Regions from separate parts of the Lentilactobacillus terminaliae genome, predicted to be linked through region 1. Evidence: predicted binding sites of a transcription regulator. Region 1 holds the regulator's gene; each other region holds the start of a gene.
What was found. The regulator Rex, encoded in region 1, represses fermentation and respiration genes when NADH is low (regulators of the CRP and FNR family bind a similar motif). The targets are predictions, from matches to a motif close to TTGTGAANTANTTCACAA.

Region 1 (4,282 bases):
GTTGTTTTGATAATATTGTTTATCAGAGCTGACGGCTTGAGGAGCAGATTGAGTAGGTGCATTTTGTGATTCTTCTCGCTCCTTGTAAGCCAATTGTTCAGCTTTTTTATCAACATAATAGTCGTAATTACCAAGGTAAGCATTACTACCAGTGGCAGATATTTCGACTGTTGCAGTAGCCAACTGGTTAATAAAGTATCTATCATGTGAAACGAATAAGATGGTGCCTTCAAAGTCTCTCAAGGCACGTTCAAGCACTTCTCGGCTGTCAATGTCCAAGTGATTAGTTGGTTCATCGAGAATTAAGAAGTTATTGTGTTGCATAGCTAATTTAGTTAATAGTAACCGAGCTTTTTCACCACCAGATAAGTCCGCGACTAACTTGTCGACGTCATCACCTGAAAAGAGAAAACTACCTAGGATACCGCGGATATCACTTTCGTTAACAGTTGGATGATCGTCCCATAATTCATTGAGAACCTTTTTATTTTTGTGCAGACTTTGCTGTTCCTGATCATAATATCCAGTATCAACGCCGGTTCCAAAACTAATCGTTCCTTTGATTAAAGGAATTTTTCCTAAGATACTTTTAAGTAGAGTGGACTTACCAACGCCGTTAGGACCAACTATGGCAATTGCCTGGTGTCTTTTGACTTCTAAGTTAACCGGTTCGCTTAATATATGGTCATATCCGATAGCGGCGTCTGATACCTTCAAAACATTCTCACCACTTTTTTTATTAGTGGTAAATAAAAAGCGGGCTACTTTTGTGTAATCTACTGGTTTTTCGATCACATCCATTTTTTCTAGCTGTTTTCTGCGGGCCTGAGCTTGTTTAGTAGTTGAAGCTCGCACGATGTTTTTGTCAACGAATTCTTGAAGCTTGGCAATTTTAGCTTGTTGCTTCTCATATTCGCGCATCCTGGTCGTATTGCGCAGTTCTTTTTGATTTATGAAATCAGTGTAATTACCTTGATAATGAGTAAGGGTTTTATGCGCCATTTCATAAACTTCATTAACGATTTGGTCGAGAAAATATCTATCATGAGAAATAATCAGCAATGATCCAGCATAATTTTTGATGTAGCCTTCCAACCAAGTGATAGTTTCAACATCCAAATGGTTTGTAGGTTCATCTAAAATCAGTAGGTCAGGTTTCTCTAACAATAGTTTTGCAAGTGCCAGTTGAGTTTTTTGACCTCCTGATAATTCGTTGATGGGGTGGTCGTAGTCTGCTTCACCAAAGCCGAACCCGTGGAGAACACCTCGAATTTCGGCTTCGTACACGTAACCACCGTTTGATTCGAAGTCAGCTCTCAAATTGTCATAGGTTTTTGATATCTCAGCAAACTCTTCTTCACTCATTGTTGAGTTGTCTTGACTTATTTGCACTTCTAATTTGTGAATTTTGCTTTCGGTTTCTTTTAAAGAATCAAAAACAGATTCCATTTCATCATAAATTGTTTTATTTGAATCTAATCCAGTATCTTGAGCTAGATAACCGATAGTTAAGTTTTTCTTCTCAGAGATTTGGCCTTCGTCTGCGGCCATTTCTCCCATAATAATTTTTACTAACGTTGACTTGCCGGCACCATTTTGGCCAACAAGGGCAATTCGACTTTTTTCCTGGATATTTAAGTTAACTCCGGAAAAAATATTCTCGCCATTAAAACGTTTTGCAATGTCTTGGACCTGCAAAATAATCATGCGGCATCCACCTTTCTGAGTACTAATATTCTAACACATATCAAGATTTTCGGAAAAAGTGCAATTAATATTTGAATTTATTTTCACAAGCGGTAATACTATGGTAGAATAATTAAAGAAGTGAGTTTCACAAAGTTTTTTAACAATCAATAGATGTAAGGAGGAGTTATTCGTGACGGCTGAAAGCATTCCCAAGGCAACCGCTAAGCGATTACCAATATATTACCGTTATTTAAATATTCTCCATGATACAGGAAAAGAAAGAATTTCTTCAACGGAACTTGCTGACGCTGTTCAGGTTGACTCAGCAACTATTCGACGTGATTTTTCTTATTTTGGAGCATTAGGTAAACGGGGCTATGGCTATGATGTTGATAGCTTACTTAGCTTTTTTAAACAAATTCTAAATCAAGAACATCTGACTAATGTTGGATTAGTTGGGGTTGGTAATTTAGGCCATGCCTTATTGAACTTTAATTTTCACAAGGATGGTAATGTTAGAATTTCCGCAGCTTTTGATTCAAAGGATGATATCGTAAATACCATCCAAGATGGGGTTCCAGTTTACCCAGTTAGTGATTTAGCTGATCAATTGCAAGAACAACAAATTCAGGTGATTATTTTAACCGTACCATCTGATTACGCACAAGGGGTTGCTGATCAAGCAGTAGCCGGAGGAGTTCGCGGGATTCTTAATTTCACACCAATTAGAATTTCAGTTCCAGACCAAGTGCTTGTTCAAAATGTCGATTTAACTAATGAATTACAAACATTAATTTACTTCATTGAAAACTTCAGCAAATAATTTTTAGCCCGAGCGAATTTACCGCTGGGGCTTTTTTTGTATTCATTTATGAAGATTTTTTGGTGTTGAGGGTTGCATTTTAGAGCGGATAATAATATTATTAATGTCAGTGATTAGCACTTCTGACAAAGGAGTGCTAACGTTGCTAAAAATAACTATTTATGGAGGGACTAACGTGTTAAAACCATTAGGAGATCGCGTTATCATTGAAACGCAAGAAGAAGAAGAAAAAACAGTTGGTGGAATTGTGTTAGCAAGTAACGCAAAAGAAAAGCCTCAAACTGGTAAGGTTGTTGCTGTTGGCTCTGGTCGAGTTTTGGACAACGGTAATACTGTTGCCCCAATCGTTAAAGCTGGGGACGAAGTAATGTTCGATAAATATGCAGGTACTGAGGTTGAAGACGGCGACAACTCCTATTTAGTTTTACATGAAAAAGATATTGTTGCTATCGTTGAATAGTTCCGTAAAAAATTAAAAAAATATTTCATGAGGTGAATTTAAGATATGGCAAAAGAAATTAAGTTCTCTGAAGATGCTAGAACAAAGATGCTTGCCGGTGTCGACAAGTTAGCAAATACTGTAAAGACTACTATTGGTCCTAAGGGACGCAACGTTGTTTTGGAACAAACTGCTGGTAACCCAACAATTACTAATGATGGTGTAACTATCGCTAAGTCAATTGAATTACCAGATCATTTCGAAAACATGGGTGCAAAGTTAGTTTCTGAAGTTGCTTCAAAGACTAATGATATCGCTGGTGATGGTACAACCACTGCCACTGTTTTGACTCAAGCAATCGTTAATGAAGGTATGAAGAACGTTACTGCCGGTGCTAATCCAGTTGGTATCCGTCGCGGAATTGAAAAGGCTACTAAAGCCGCTGTTGAAGCACTTCACAACATGTCACATGATGTTGAAACTAAAGATGATATTGCACAAATCGCATCAATCTCTTCAGCTGACGCAGAAGTTGGTAAGTTAATTGCCGACGCTATGGAAAAAGTTGGTAACGATGGTGTTATTACTATTGAAGAGTCACGTGGTGTTGATACTAGCCTTGATGTTGTTGAAGGTATGCAATTCGACCGTGGTTACTTATCACAATACATGGTTACTGATAACGAAAAGATGGAAGCAGATTTAGATAATCCATACGTTTTAGTTACTGATAAAAAGGTTACTAACATTCAAGATATTCTTCCATTGCTTCAATCAATCGTTGAACAAGGCCGTTCACTTCTTATCATCGCTGATGATATTGGTGGTGAAGCTCTTCCTACATTAGTTCTTAACAAGATGAGAGGAACATTCAACGTTGTTGCTGTTAAGGCACCTGGTTTTGGTGATCGTCGTAAGGATCAACTACAAGATATCGCTATTTTGACTGGAGCTACAGTTATTACTGATGATCTTGGTTTGAACCTTAAGGACACTACTATTGATCAACTTGGTCAAGCTGGTAAGATCAATGTAACTAAGGACTCAACTATGATTGTTGAAGGTTCAGGCGCTAAGGATCAAATCAACGCTCGAATCGAAGAAATCAAGAACCAAATTGAAACTACTACATCTGACTTTGACCGTGATAAGTTAAAGGAACGTCTTGCTAAGTTATCTGGTGGGGTTGCCGTTGTTCGTGTCGGTGCTGCTACTGAAACTGAATTAAAAGAACGCAAGTACAGAATCGAAGATGCTCTTAATGCAACTCGTGCCGCTGTTGAAGAAGGATTCGTTCCTGGTGGTGGTACTGCATTGATCAACGTTATGGA
Region 2 (4,282 bases), 900 kb from region 1:
TCACATCAGATGATGAATTTACGATCTTTTCAATTCATTTGCCAATTAAGCCAGGTGAAAAATTAAAGTATGATAAACCTAAAATGCTTTCGTAGTTAAGGAGTAATAATGAATAAAAAATTAACGTTAAAATCGATGGTAACAGTTATTGCGACCATCTTTTTTATTGGCTTGATACCAGGGATGGTTCAGGCGAACGGCCAAGCAATTGACCCAAAGTCACCGATTCAAGCGAAGGCGGCTTTGGCTGTTGACGCTGACACAGGTCAGATTTTATATGCTAAGAATGACAAGCAACCATTAGCCATTGCTTCCATTTCTAAATTGATGACAGTTTATATTGTTCATCAGCGAATTGCTGAGCATAAATTGAGTTGGAATACTCGAGTTAAAATCGATTCCAAGTTGGCTAAACTCAGTACTGGAGCAGAATTAACCAACGTACCTTTAGTTGCTGGTAATTCATATACGGTTAAAGAATTAGTGAAAGCAGCCCTGATTTCATCAGCAAACGCCGCAGCAATCACGTTAGGAAATGCTGTTGCAGGCTCACCAGAACAATTTAATCAAGTGATGCAAGATACTGCTAGATCAATGGGTATCAATGATGCCAAGTTCTACAATGCGGCTGGTTTGCCTAATAAACTGATGGGTGATTTGGAATTAAAAAATGTTTCACCGAATGCCGAAAACATGATGTCGGCACAAAGTGTAGGTCAGATTGCTGCTAAATTATTGAAGACGTTTCCCAGCGTAACTAAGATTACTTCGCAAACTAGTTATACATTTGCTGGTGCCCAGTATGAGGGCCACAATGAGTTGCTCGGAAATGATAAAGTATCTCCAAGTATTAAGGTTACTGGTCTTAAAACTGGGACATCAGATAAGGCAGGGGCTTCATTTGTTAGTTCTGCTACTAATCGGCATCGCCGAATCGTAACTGTCATCTTACATGCCAGAAACACTTCACCAACAGATCCAGCAAGGTTTATTCAAACTGCGAAATTGTTGCGTGAGGTTGTGGCTAATAATAGACCAATGAAACTAAGTAGCAAGGCTACCATTGCCAATGCCAAAACAGTGTTTGTTAAAAACGCTAAGGATCAAACTGTTAAAGTTGGAACGTTGCATTCTCGATGGATTTGGGTACCCAAGCAATCAGTTAAAGTCACGGGAAAGTTTGTGAAAAAAGATAAGCAACTTTCAGCGCCAATTACGGTTAACTCAGCGGTTGCCAAAGTAAATTTATTGATAAATGGAAGAAAAATCACATACTTAAGCCCTAAAACTGCTACAATTGCCTTAGCACCAACGAAAAAAGTTGATAAAGCAAATGTGTTTGTACAAATGTTTAGAGCGGTTGCAAACTTGTTTTAAAGTGCAAATTCTGGATAAGAGGTTTATTATTTCTTAATTTTCCAATATAATGTAAGTTGGATTCATTTTTTTAACGTTGACTCTATTTTCAATTTTTTATTGGAGGAATCCTATTGGCTAAGAATATGGCTAGATCTGATGAACAGTTGCCCTATTGGCGACGGATACTAAATGTTTCATTACCAGTTGATTTAAGTTACATACCCATCGGATTAGCGTGTGGTATTTTACTTCACGCGTCCGGGTTTAATATTTATATGACTGCTCTTGTATCAGTATTGGTATTTTCAGGAGGAGCGCAATTTTTGATTGCTTCGCTATTGGCAACGAATGCACCTATGTATTCGGTTGTCTTGATGTTGTTTTTCCTAGAATTGCGATATGCATTGCTGGGATCTAGTTTATCGAAGTATCTTCATGGAAAGTCGCTAGGGTTTACGACCATATTTGCGGCATCGATGAACGACGAGAACTACGCAATCAATTACTTAAAGTTTTCAACTGATAAGAACTTCACGCCACGTGATGCTTTAAATGTTGAGCATTACACACTGGCGTTTTGGACTGTCAGCAACGTTATTGGGAGTATCATTGGTAGTGCAATTACCATCAATTTGACTGTGGTGCATTTTGCATTAACAGCTTTATTCTTGTATATGATTGTGATGCAGTTAAAGAACGGCTTAATCATTTTCATCTGTATTATTTCAGGAATTTTGGCAGCAATTTGTATGGCTATCACTAAAACAACTCTTGGATTAGTGATTTCAACATTGATTGCATCTTTCATCGGTTTTGCTCTGGAAGCAACAATCAGAAAAAATCATCCCAGAAGTAAGATTCTTCGATCGATGAAGAATCCAGCAGGATCACCTGAGGACGTTAAGGATTAGGAGTCAGAGTTATGGAATGGAGTACAACTCAACATTTTTGGTTAATACTTGCGTGTTTTGCAGTTGCCTTTTTACCACGATTATTGCCATTGCTGTTCTTCAGAACACGGGAAATTCCCGTTTGGTTTAATGAGTGGATGACTTACGTGCCGGTATCTTTATTTACCGCACTGGTTGTAAAGGATCTGTTTATTAATCCTAGTTACCAAATCTCAATTGTGGATAAAACCCCCGAGTTAATTGCTGCTGTTTTAGTAATTGCAATTGCTTATTGGACGAGATCAATGACGATTTCTGTTGTCTTAGGTCTTGCAGCCGTATTTATTCTTGCAATGTTTTTCTAAATAATAAATTATAACGATAAAGCAAGTTTCCTAAGTAGGGGGACTTGCTTTTTTAATTAGTATTTTTAAAAATGAAAATGACCTCCGAAATATTATGGATTGATTTTCATGATAGAAAAGAATATATTATTGAAAGCAAGTTAAAAAGTTCACAAACAAATGGAGGATTTTCTCATGGCACAAAAAGTAGCAATGGTAACTGGTGCAGGCCAAGGAATTGGTCAAGCAATCGCTGAAAGATTAGCTAATGATGGATTTGCAGTTTCTTTAGTAGGTCGTCACTTGGACAAGGTTCAAAAAATAGCTGATGAAATTAATGGTAATGGTGGCAAGGCAATTGCTATCAAGGCCGATGTTGCTGAACGAGATCAAGTTTTTGCTGCAGTTGATGCAACGGTTAAAGAATTTGGTGATTTTAACGTTATCGTTAATAACGCTGGTTTAGGACCAACCACTCCAATTGACACGATTACTCCAGAAGATTTCGATTGGGTTTACAAAGTTAATGTTGGTGGTGTTTTATGGGGAACTCAAGCTGCCCACAAAGCATTTAAAGAACTAGGTCATGGCGGTAAAATTATCAATGCTACTTCACAAGCTGGGGTTGTTGGTAACCCTAACTTGGCACTTTATGTGGGAACTAAATTTGCAATTCGTGGAATCACTCAGACAACTGCTCGTGATTTAGCTGATGAAGACATTACTGTTAACGCATTCGCACCCGGAATCGTTAAGACACCAATGATGTTTGATATTGCTCATGAAGTTGGCCAAAATGCCGGCAAGAGCGACGAATGGGGTATGTCAACATTCTCTGATGGTATTGCGCTTGGTAGATTATCTGAACCAGAAGATGTTGCCAATGCAGTTGCTTTCTTAGCAGGACCAGATTCAAATTATGTTACTGGTCAAACATTGATTGTCGATGGTGGTATGCAGTTCCAATAAAATTAATAGCAATCATGATATTTATCATGGTTGTTTTTTTATACAAAAAAGACGTTAGCAGCTAAGCTAACGCCTTTTCGTATTTAACTATTGAAATGTTATTTGTACATGTATTCTCTAGTCATTGGTAAGTCGTGACCAGAAGCGCCTTTAGTGATCAAGTATTGGATAACATCAATGTTACCAGCCTTGAATGAAGCGGCACATGCTTGAAGATATAAGTCCCACATTCGAACAAAATTATCATCAAACATTTCTGCTACTTGAGGCTTAACAGCAAGGAAGTTTTCGTCCCAAATTTCAGTAGTCTTTTGGTAATGACGACGAAGTGATTCCATGTCATAAATTTGAAGACCATTTTCAATGATGTGGTCCATGTTTTCAGTTAAACCTGGAACATATCCACCTGGGAAGATCCATTTGTTGATCCAACCATTGTAAGCTCCACCTTGTTGACGAGTGATTCCGTGAATCAAGGCAACACCATCATCAGTTAAGTAATGGTTAACGCACTTGAAGTATTCACCAAGGTTTTCTTTACCAACGTGTTCAAACATACCAACTGAAGTGATGTAGTCGAATTTAGCATCGCCTAATTCACGGTAGTCAGTTAGCTTAACTTCAGCAACATCTTCAAGACCTAAACGCTTGATTTCAGAATTAACGTAATCATATTGTTCTTGACTTAAGGTTACTCCAACAACTCGCAAGTCGTATTCT
Region 3 (4,282 bases), 810 kb from region 1:
CACCAATTACGACGTTGATGGTTGGAATTCCGTCATTTGTTTTAGCACTTCAACCTAATTTCCAGAAAATTACAAATCAATTTATGCGGCAGGTATTAATAATATCTGCGCCAGCGGCAACTTGTATAGTAGGTTATATAGTCATTATCCAGGGAATTGGCGCGCTATTGGGACTTAATTACCGATTTACTTCGACACTAAGCGTTCTAATAACTGGTTCTATCTGCTGGTTGGCTTTGGTTCTTGTTTCCAGGCCATTCAACAGAATGAAGATTGCTTTAGATTTCGGAGTCCTCGCGGCTTTCTTATTGATCTTAGTATTTTTCAACAATATTTTTTCACTAGTTTCACTATTTAATCCTTGGGTATGGTGGATTTCTATTCCGTTGATTTTAACAGCATATCCAATTTATATCTTCTCTCAGGGAGTTATCAGTAAAATTCTGGATGCTCGAAGTCGAAGACGAGCTCGAAAACAAGCATGATATGAAAAAGGTCACCGATGCGTGACCTTTTCTTGTGCGCTTTATTATCTAGTGTGTTAAACTAGTTGAAAAGGTTATATAAATTAGAGGGGTGCAATATGACAAATAATGAAGAACAATATCAGAAATGGGAACAAAATTTAAAAAAGGTTGAATTGCCATTGTGGTCTGAGTTGCCAAAGTTCGATTTATATATGGATCAAGTGACTGTGTTCGTTAATGGGATATTGGGCCAAATTGGAATGTCATCAGTGACCCCCGCCATGATTAATAATTACGTAAAAAACAAGGCAATCATTGCCCCGGTTAAAAAGAAATATCAAACAATGCATATTGCGGACATCATTATGATAAGTTTGCTTAAACCAGCATTTTCTTTAGATACGATTCGTCATGCGATAGATCAAGTGACTGCGAACATGTATCCTCAACAGGCATATGATAACTTTATCAAACGTCTTTCTTTCTCTTTTAAGAATATTGATAATATCTCAAATCATGCGCTTAAAGAAGATGACTTAAACGAAAAATTGATGCAGGTTGCTGTGAATGTTGTGATAGATAGGGTACAGTCAGAGAAGTTATTGGAGATCATTCAAAAGCCATTACCAAAAGTCGAATAGTCGTGAAATCGTTCACATATAGCTAATGAAAACGTTTTCAAAAAAGTGAACAAAGTATTTATATAAAAAAACACGGTAAACCCCTGATATATAAGGCACCGTGTTTTTATTTTGAACTTTTTGTGATTTTTTGAGCAAAAACTATTTACAAAAAAATGATACGTGTTATTATGTTCTTGTGAAGTAAATAACAAACAACAAAAACAATTCTTTTTGGAGGCAACTCATGATAGATAACAAAGTAGAAAAGAAACAAGCCACTGATGTTGACACGATGATCAATGGTTTAGTTGAAAAAGCCCAAAAAGCTCTTGAAATAATGGATTCATTCGACCAAGAAAAAGTTGATCACATTACTCACGCAATGGTAATGGCTGGTCAAGACAAGCACATGGATCTTGCAATTATGGCCGCTGAAGAAACTGGCCGTGGGGTTGCTGAAGATAAGGCAATCAAGAACATGTACGCTACTGAAGAAATTTGGCACAGCATTCGTAATGACAAAACTGTCGGTGTTATTAAAGACGATACTGAACGTCAATTAATCACCGTCGCTGAACCTCTTGGTGTTTTGGCAGGAATTACACCTGTTACTAACCCAACTTCAACTACTCTATTCAAATCAATCATTTCAATGAAGACTAGAAACCCAATCATTTTTAGTTTCCATCCACAAGCATTGAAGTCATCAATTGCTACAGCTAAAGTAGTTCGTGATGCAGCAATTGCCGCTGGAGCTCCTGAAGGTGCTATCCAATGGATTACTGAACCAAGTATTGAAGCCACTAACAAGTTGATCAATCACCCAGGTGTTGCATCAACATTGGCAACTGGTGGTCCTGGCATGGTTAAGGCAGCTTACTCAACTGGTAAACCAGCTTTAGGTGTTGGTCCTGGTAATGGTCCTGTATATATCGAAAAAACTGCTAACATCTTACGTGCAGTTAATGATTTAGTTCTTTCTAAGACATTTGATAACGGTATGATTTGTGCTACTGAAAACAGTGCTATCATCGATAATGACATTTACGATGTTGTTAAACAAGAATTAGAAAAGAACGGCGTGTTCTTTGTAAAGAAAGCCGATCATAAGAAGCTTTCTGAAACAATGTTTAACCAAGAAAAAGGAAATGTTCTTGGACCAATCGCTGGTCAACCTGCTAAGAAGATTGCTAAGATGGCTGGCATCAAAGTTCCTGATAACACAAAGGTACTTGCTGTTGAAATCAACAAGATCGGTATTCAAGAACCACTTTCAGGTGAAAAATTATCACCAGTTATCAGTGTATTTAAGGCTTCTGGTCATGAAGAAGCATTTAAACTTGCTGACGAACTTCTTCACTATGGTGGATTAGGTCATACTGCAGCTATTCAAACAACTGACGATGATCTTGCACTTGAATTTGGTAAGAAAATGAAAGCTACTCGTGTGCTAGTTAACACACCAGGTGGATTTGGTGGAATTGGTAACCTTTATAATGAAATGACACCATCTCTTACATTAGGTACTGGTTCATGGGGTGGAAACTCAATTTCTCATAACGTTACTGATACAGATTTATTGAACATCAAAACTATCGCAAAGAGACGAAATAATATGCAATGGGTTAAATTACCAAGAGTTTACTTCGAAAAGACTTCAATTCGTTATCTAGACGACATGCCAGGTATCAACAAAGTATTTATCGTTACAACCCCAGGTATGGTGGAACATGGTTACGTTGACAAGGTATTGGATGAATTAAAACGTCGTCCTAATGAAATTCAATATTCATTATTCTCAGATGTTGAACCAGATCCTTCAACTGACACTGTTAACAAGGGTGTTGCACAAATGCGCGCCTTTGAACCAGATACTATCATTGCTTTAGGTGGTGGTTCTCCACTAGATGCTGCTAAGAACATGTGGTTATTCTATGAAGACCCAAGTACTAGCTTCTTCGGTGCTAAACAAAAGTTCATCGATATCAGAAAGCGTGCATACCGTTTCAACAAGCCTCATAAGGCTCAAATGATCGCTATTCCAACTACTTCAGGTACTGGTTCAGAAGTAACACCATTCGCTGTTATTACTGACTCAAAGACTCATGTTAAGTACCCATTAGCTGATTATGCATTGACTCCAGACGTTGCTATCGTTGACCCTCAATTCGTAGAAACTGTACCAAAGGGCACAGTTGCTGCATCAGGGCTTGATACATTAAGTCATGGAATTGAATCATTCGTTTCAACAATGGCTTCAGATTACACTCGTCCATTGTCACTTCAAGCAATCAAATTAGTATTTGAAAACTTGGAGAAATCATACAACGGTGATGCTGATGCTCGTGCTGAAATGCATAACGCTGCAACACTTGCCGGAATGGCATTTGGTAATGCATTCTTAGGAATTAACCATTCAATCGCCCACAAACTTGGTGGAGAATTTGGATTAACTCACGGAATCGCAATTGCTATCACTATGCCTCACGTAATCAGATACAATGCTAAACTCCCAGAAAAGATTGCCGTTTGGCCTAAGTACGAATACTTCCGTGCTAACAAGGACTATGCTGACATCGCCCGTTACATCGGCTTAACTGGTAAAGATGACAACGAACTTGCTGAAGCATTAGTTAACAAGATGATTAACTTGGCTCACAGCGTTGGCGTAACACTTAGTCTTAAGGCTTGGGGTGTAGATAAGAAACAATTCGATCAAGCTGTTGACCGTCTATCAGTTCTTGCTTACGAAGACCAATGTACAACTGCTAATCCAAAGGAACCATTGATGGCTGATTTGAAACAAATCATGATCGATGAATACGATGGAAAAGGCGTTGAAAAGTAATAATAAAGAATAACGAAAAAGCAGATGCTAATTAGCATCTGCTTTTTTGCGGTCATAATGATTAAATTAGAATTCCGTTACAGTGATCAACCTCATGTTGAATGATTTGAGCGACAAATTCAGTAAATTCTTGGGTGTGCATTTTAAAATTACTATCTTGGTAGCGAACCGTAATGTGATTATACCTGGTTGTTTTTCGTTCTCCAGGAAGAGATAGACAACCTTCCATAGTTGAATATTCCTCACCTTTATTGATTATTTCTGGATTGATCAGTGGGATGCTCATAATGCCAATTTGAACGGCGATAATTCGTTTGTTCACGCCAATCATATTGGCTGCCAGT
Region 4 (4,282 bases), 780 kb from region 1:
GTATGGTGTAGCGTCCTTAGTGTGATATGCCTTTGCTGGCTTGTAAAATGTAGGGTTAGCTGAAACTGTATAGGTATAAGTCTTAGCAGAAGATGCCTTCTTTGTACCAGTAGCTTTCTTAGCAGCAGTGACATTTGAAGTAGCAGCATTAGCAGCTAATGGTGCAGAGACCACCAAGGGTAAAGCAAGAGCAATAGTAGTAACAATCAAAGGAATTTTTTTCATAAAAATTTCCTCCCCTTTTTTTGAATTGACTAAAGTATACAATGTTACGAAAAGATGTCAATGACATACAATCGTAACATTAAGTAAAGATTGTTACGATTATCTAAAGGTGATTAATTTGTTGTTTAATTTTTTGATTTATAGCCAAAAACTCGGCTGATTTTTTAATTAATTCTCCATCTGAGAATTCCATTTTCTTGGTGCTTTCGAGTTGATTATTAAAGCTGTAGACCACATTATCAAACACCTTGGCGATGGCAAGATTATTTCTTACAATCGTTAAGACTTTAGCAATTGATGGTAAAGGTAATATTGATTTATATATAGAAATCAATATTAATTCTGCCAATTGATCTGTGCTGTATTTTTTATTGGTTGGCTTTTCAATTATCTGCTTTTTTACATAGCTGTTAATCATTGACTTGGTGATGGGCTGATCAACTAATTCGTTAGTGTATTGGTTGACCATTCCCAATAGTTGATCCATATACAGATCTATTACTGGAAGTTCAGCATATTCAGGTAATTTAACGGTGGGTTCTGCCATTCGAATTCTCCTTAATTTTGGATGCTTATATTATGCCATAAATAAATACAACATTCTACTTAACATAGACATCTAGTCTATGTTATATTAACTACATAACTAGGTACGCAAATTTAAAATGTTTCAAGGGTGGTTAATCATGTTGAGCGAACGAACCAAACAAATTATTTACGAGGCAGCAAACGCAGTAACTCATGGAATTGCTTTTATTATATCCATTATCTTAAGCGCGATGTTAGTCAGCAAATCTGTTAGAGACGGATTATCGAATACTGCAATCGTCAGTTTAATAATTTACAGTGTTACAGTCTGTGGGCTTTACCTGGCATCAACCTTGTTTCATTGTTTGGTTTTCACTAGGGCCAGACGTTTCTTTCAAATCTTGGATCATAGTAATATTTTTATTTTAATCGCTGGAACTTACACGCCATATTGTATTGTTTTTTTACATAGTCAGGCAGCGTACTGGCTGTTAGCGGTTATTTGGGGATTGAGCTTGGCTGGAATTGGTTTTCATATTCTTGGCCATGGTAAATATCAAAAAATTGAGACAACAGTTTACGTGATTATGGGATGGTTATGCTTGATACTTGGAAAAGAATTATATGTTGCCTTGGCACCGCAAGGATTTTGGCTGTTGGTAACTGGTGGAGTGATATTTACCACTGGTGCCATTATTTACAGTTTTAAAAGGATCCCCGGATTACATTTGATTTGGCATTTCTTCGTTATGGGAGGAACACTCGCTATGTTTATTTCTATATATATGAATGTTTGATTGAAATGTTAGACAGCAAAAATGTCTTGGAGTTTAATTGCTTGCTTTTTAGATTGGCAGGTTGTATTCTGTCTATATTCAAAAAAGGAGGTGATGTCTTTTGACCATTGGAAATAATCTTAAGGCATCAGCTGTTGAGGTTTCGACTAAATAGTTGATGCAATAAGAGAAGGCCGGCGAAATTAAATCGCCGGCTTTTTTGTGTTTTCATATAGTTTTCTCAACAATAAGGTTCATGTTGTTAATTAAATTAATCACAATTGTCATGTAATCAGTACCACAAAGTTAAGCGTGAACGGTTGATGACATAACGCTTACATAGCTTGTCATAAGTGGGAAAGAACCTTCTCGGTTTTTTGTAATAAATCTTTGTGAATCCATTTACATATAAAAAATCCAGTGCTATGCTTGAAACCGGTAACAAATTAATTTTTAAAGGGGACTATTAATAATGAAAGAAAATTTCGATTTCTTAATGCCTAGTGTTAACTTTTTTGGTAAGGGTGTCATCAAGAAGATTGGTGATCGTGCCAAAATGTTAAACATGACTAAGCCATTGATCGTAACTGATAAATTCTTGCGTTCTATGGATAACGGTCCAGTTGCTCAAACATTGGCATCATTAGATGCTGCCGGAGTAGACTACGCAATTTATGATGGTGTTGAACCAAACCCTAAAGTAAGAAATATTCAAGCAGCTAAGCAAGTTTACTTAGACAATAATTGTGACAGTATTATCACTGTTGGTGGTGGTTCTTCACATGATGCTGGTAAAGGAACTGGAATCATCTTGACTAATGGTGATGACATTACTAAGTTAGCCGGAATCGAAACTCTTGAAAATCCACTTCCTCCTTTGATGGCTGTTAACACAACTGCCGGAACTGCTTCTGAATTAACTCGTCACTGTGTTATCACTAATGAAGAGACTAAATTGAAGTTCGTAGTTGTTTCATGGAGAAACGTTCCTCTAGTTTCATTCAATGATCCAATGTTGATGTTGGATGTTCCTGCTGGCTTGACTGCCGCAACAGGAATGGACACATTCGTACAAGCTATTGAACCATATGTTTCAACCAATCGCAACGACATTACTGACGGCCAATGTGTTGAAGCTATCAAGTTAGTTGAAGAAAGCCTTCGTGAAGCCGTAGCTAATGGTCACGATATTGAAGCTAGAACTAAGATGGTTGAAGCAGAAATGCTTGGCGGAATGGCATTTAATAATGCTGACCTTGGATATGTTCATGCCATGGCTCACCAACTTGGTGGTCAATATGACGCTCCTCATGGTGTATGTTGTGCAATGCTTTTGCCAATCGTAGAAAAGTACAATATTATCGCAGCACCTGAAAGATTTGCTGAATTAGCAAAGATCATGGGTGAAGACACTACTGGACTTTCAACTCGTGATGCTGCTGAATTGTCAATTAAGGCAATGAGACAAATGTGTGACGATGTTAATATTCCAAGAAGTATCAAGTCAATTGGTGCAAAGCCAGAAGACTTTGAGCTAATGGCAGAAAATGCTCTTAAGGATGGTAATGCATTCTCTAACCCACGTAAAGGTACTAAAGAAGACATCATCAAATTATTCCAAGAAGCATATGACGCTGAATAATTAATAATTCAATAGTAAAACTAACAAGACGCGAATTTAATTCGCGTCTTGTTTTATAATTGGGTTAATTAAATTAAGTGGAGGTAAGCAATAATGAAAATTGGATTTATCGGCACTGGAATTATGGGTAGTGGGATGATCCATAATTTACTAGCGGCGGATTACACAGTCAACGTGTTTAATCGAACTAAAAAACATGCTGATTCAGTAATTAAGCAAGGAGCTATATGGCAGGAATCAGTAGCAGAGTTAACTAAAAACAGTGACGTGATAATTAGTATTGTTGGCTTCCCTAAAGATGTTGAAGAAGTTTATTTTAGTGATGAAGGAATTCTTACAAATTCACATGCTGGTCAAACTGTGATCGACATGACCACAAGTTCACCAATTTTGGCTAATAGAATCGCCTTAGAAGCGGAAACGGTAGGAGTAACATCTTTGGATGCACCTGTCTCTGGAGGCGATGTTGGCGCTCAACAAGGGACCTTAACGATCATGGTAGGTGGGGACAAAGACATCTACCAGAAAATGCAGCCGGTATTTAATGCTATGGGCAGTTCAATCAATCGATTTGGCGAAGCAGGAATGGGACAACATGCTAAGATGGCCAATCAAATTATGATTGCTGGCACAATGACAGGCATGATCGAATCGCTAGTATATGCAGATAAAGTTGGTCTTGATAAAGCGAGCGTGATCGATATGACAAGTGGGGGAGCAGCGCAAAACTGGAGTATGGATAATTATGGTCCACGGGTGCTAAAGGGCGATTATCAACCAGGGTTTATGGCTAAACACTTCTTGAAAGATTTAAGAATCGTTTTGACTGTGGCTAATGATTTAAATCTTGAGCTTCCTGGAACCACCGTTGCTGAACAACTTTATGATAAGATGGTGCAAAATCCTGAATGGGCTGATTTAGGAACTCAAGGATTAATAAAATTATATGAATCTCAGAATGACAAAAAAGGAACCAACCACTAATAATTGTGGTTGATTCCTTTTTTGTTATAAATTATTTTCGTTTTCTTCGACTCTGGATAGCCAGGGTTAGGCTAACACCAATTGAGACAAAGAAGAAGATTAGGGCTAATACAACTAGTCCAATTTT

Region 2: a site for Rex is predicted at 2,752-2,769, ahead of O0236_RS08965 ((S)-acetoin forming diacetyl reductase). Genes of this name have one in related genera too.
Region 3: a site for Rex is predicted at 1,285-1,302, ahead of adhE (bifunctional acetaldehyde-CoA/alcohol dehydrogenase). Genes of this name have one in related genera too.
Region 4: a site for Rex is predicted at 1,920-1,937, ahead of O0236_RS08280 (iron-containing alcohol dehydrogenase). Genes of this name have one in related genera too.

The regions. Positions count from the first base shown of each region.
Region 1 covers NZ_CP168151.1:773,075-777,356, forward strand. Annotated here, with positions in the region: gene abc-f (ribosomal protection-like ABC-F family protein) at 1-1,707, opposite strand, end outside; gene O0236_RS03880 (redox-sensing transcriptional repressor Rex) at 1,880-2,512, shown strand; gene groES (co-chaperone GroES) at 2,688-2,972, shown strand; gene groL (chaperonin GroEL) at 3,018-4,282, shown strand, end outside.
Region 2 covers NZ_CP168151.1:1,672,065-1,676,346, reverse strand. Annotated here, with positions in the region: gene O0236_RS08985 (sensor histidine kinase) at 1-95, shown strand, start outside; gene O0236_RS08980 (D-alanyl-D-alanine carboxypeptidase family protein) at 109-1,377, shown strand; gene O0236_RS08975 (AzlC family ABC transporter permease) at 1,503-2,270, shown strand; gene O0236_RS08970 (AzlD domain-containing protein) at 2,282-2,614, shown strand; gene O0236_RS08965 ((S)-acetoin forming diacetyl reductase) at 2,789-3,562, shown strand; gene O0236_RS08960 (SAM-dependent methyltransferase) at 3,661-4,282, opposite strand, start outside.
Region 3 covers NZ_CP168151.1:1,899,274-1,903,555, reverse strand. Annotated here, with positions in the region: gene O0236_RS10000 (HAD-IC family P-type ATPase) at 1-485, shown strand, start outside; gene O0236_RS09995 (DUF1836 domain-containing protein) at 584-1,108, shown strand; gene adhE (bifunctional acetaldehyde-CoA/alcohol dehydrogenase) at 1,335-3,938, shown strand; gene O0236_RS09985 (peptide deformylase) at 4,000-4,282, opposite strand, start outside.
Region 4 covers NZ_CP168151.1:1,553,785-1,558,066, reverse strand. Annotated here, with positions in the region: gene O0236_RS08295 (hypothetical protein) at 1-225, opposite strand, end outside; gene O0236_RS08290 (DUF1836 domain-containing protein) at 329-772, opposite strand; gene trhA (PAQR family membrane homeostasis protein TrhA) at 912-1,550, shown strand; gene O0236_RS08280 (iron-containing alcohol dehydrogenase) at 2,002-3,171, shown strand; gene O0236_RS08275 (NAD(P)-dependent oxidoreductase) at 3,265-4,155, shown strand.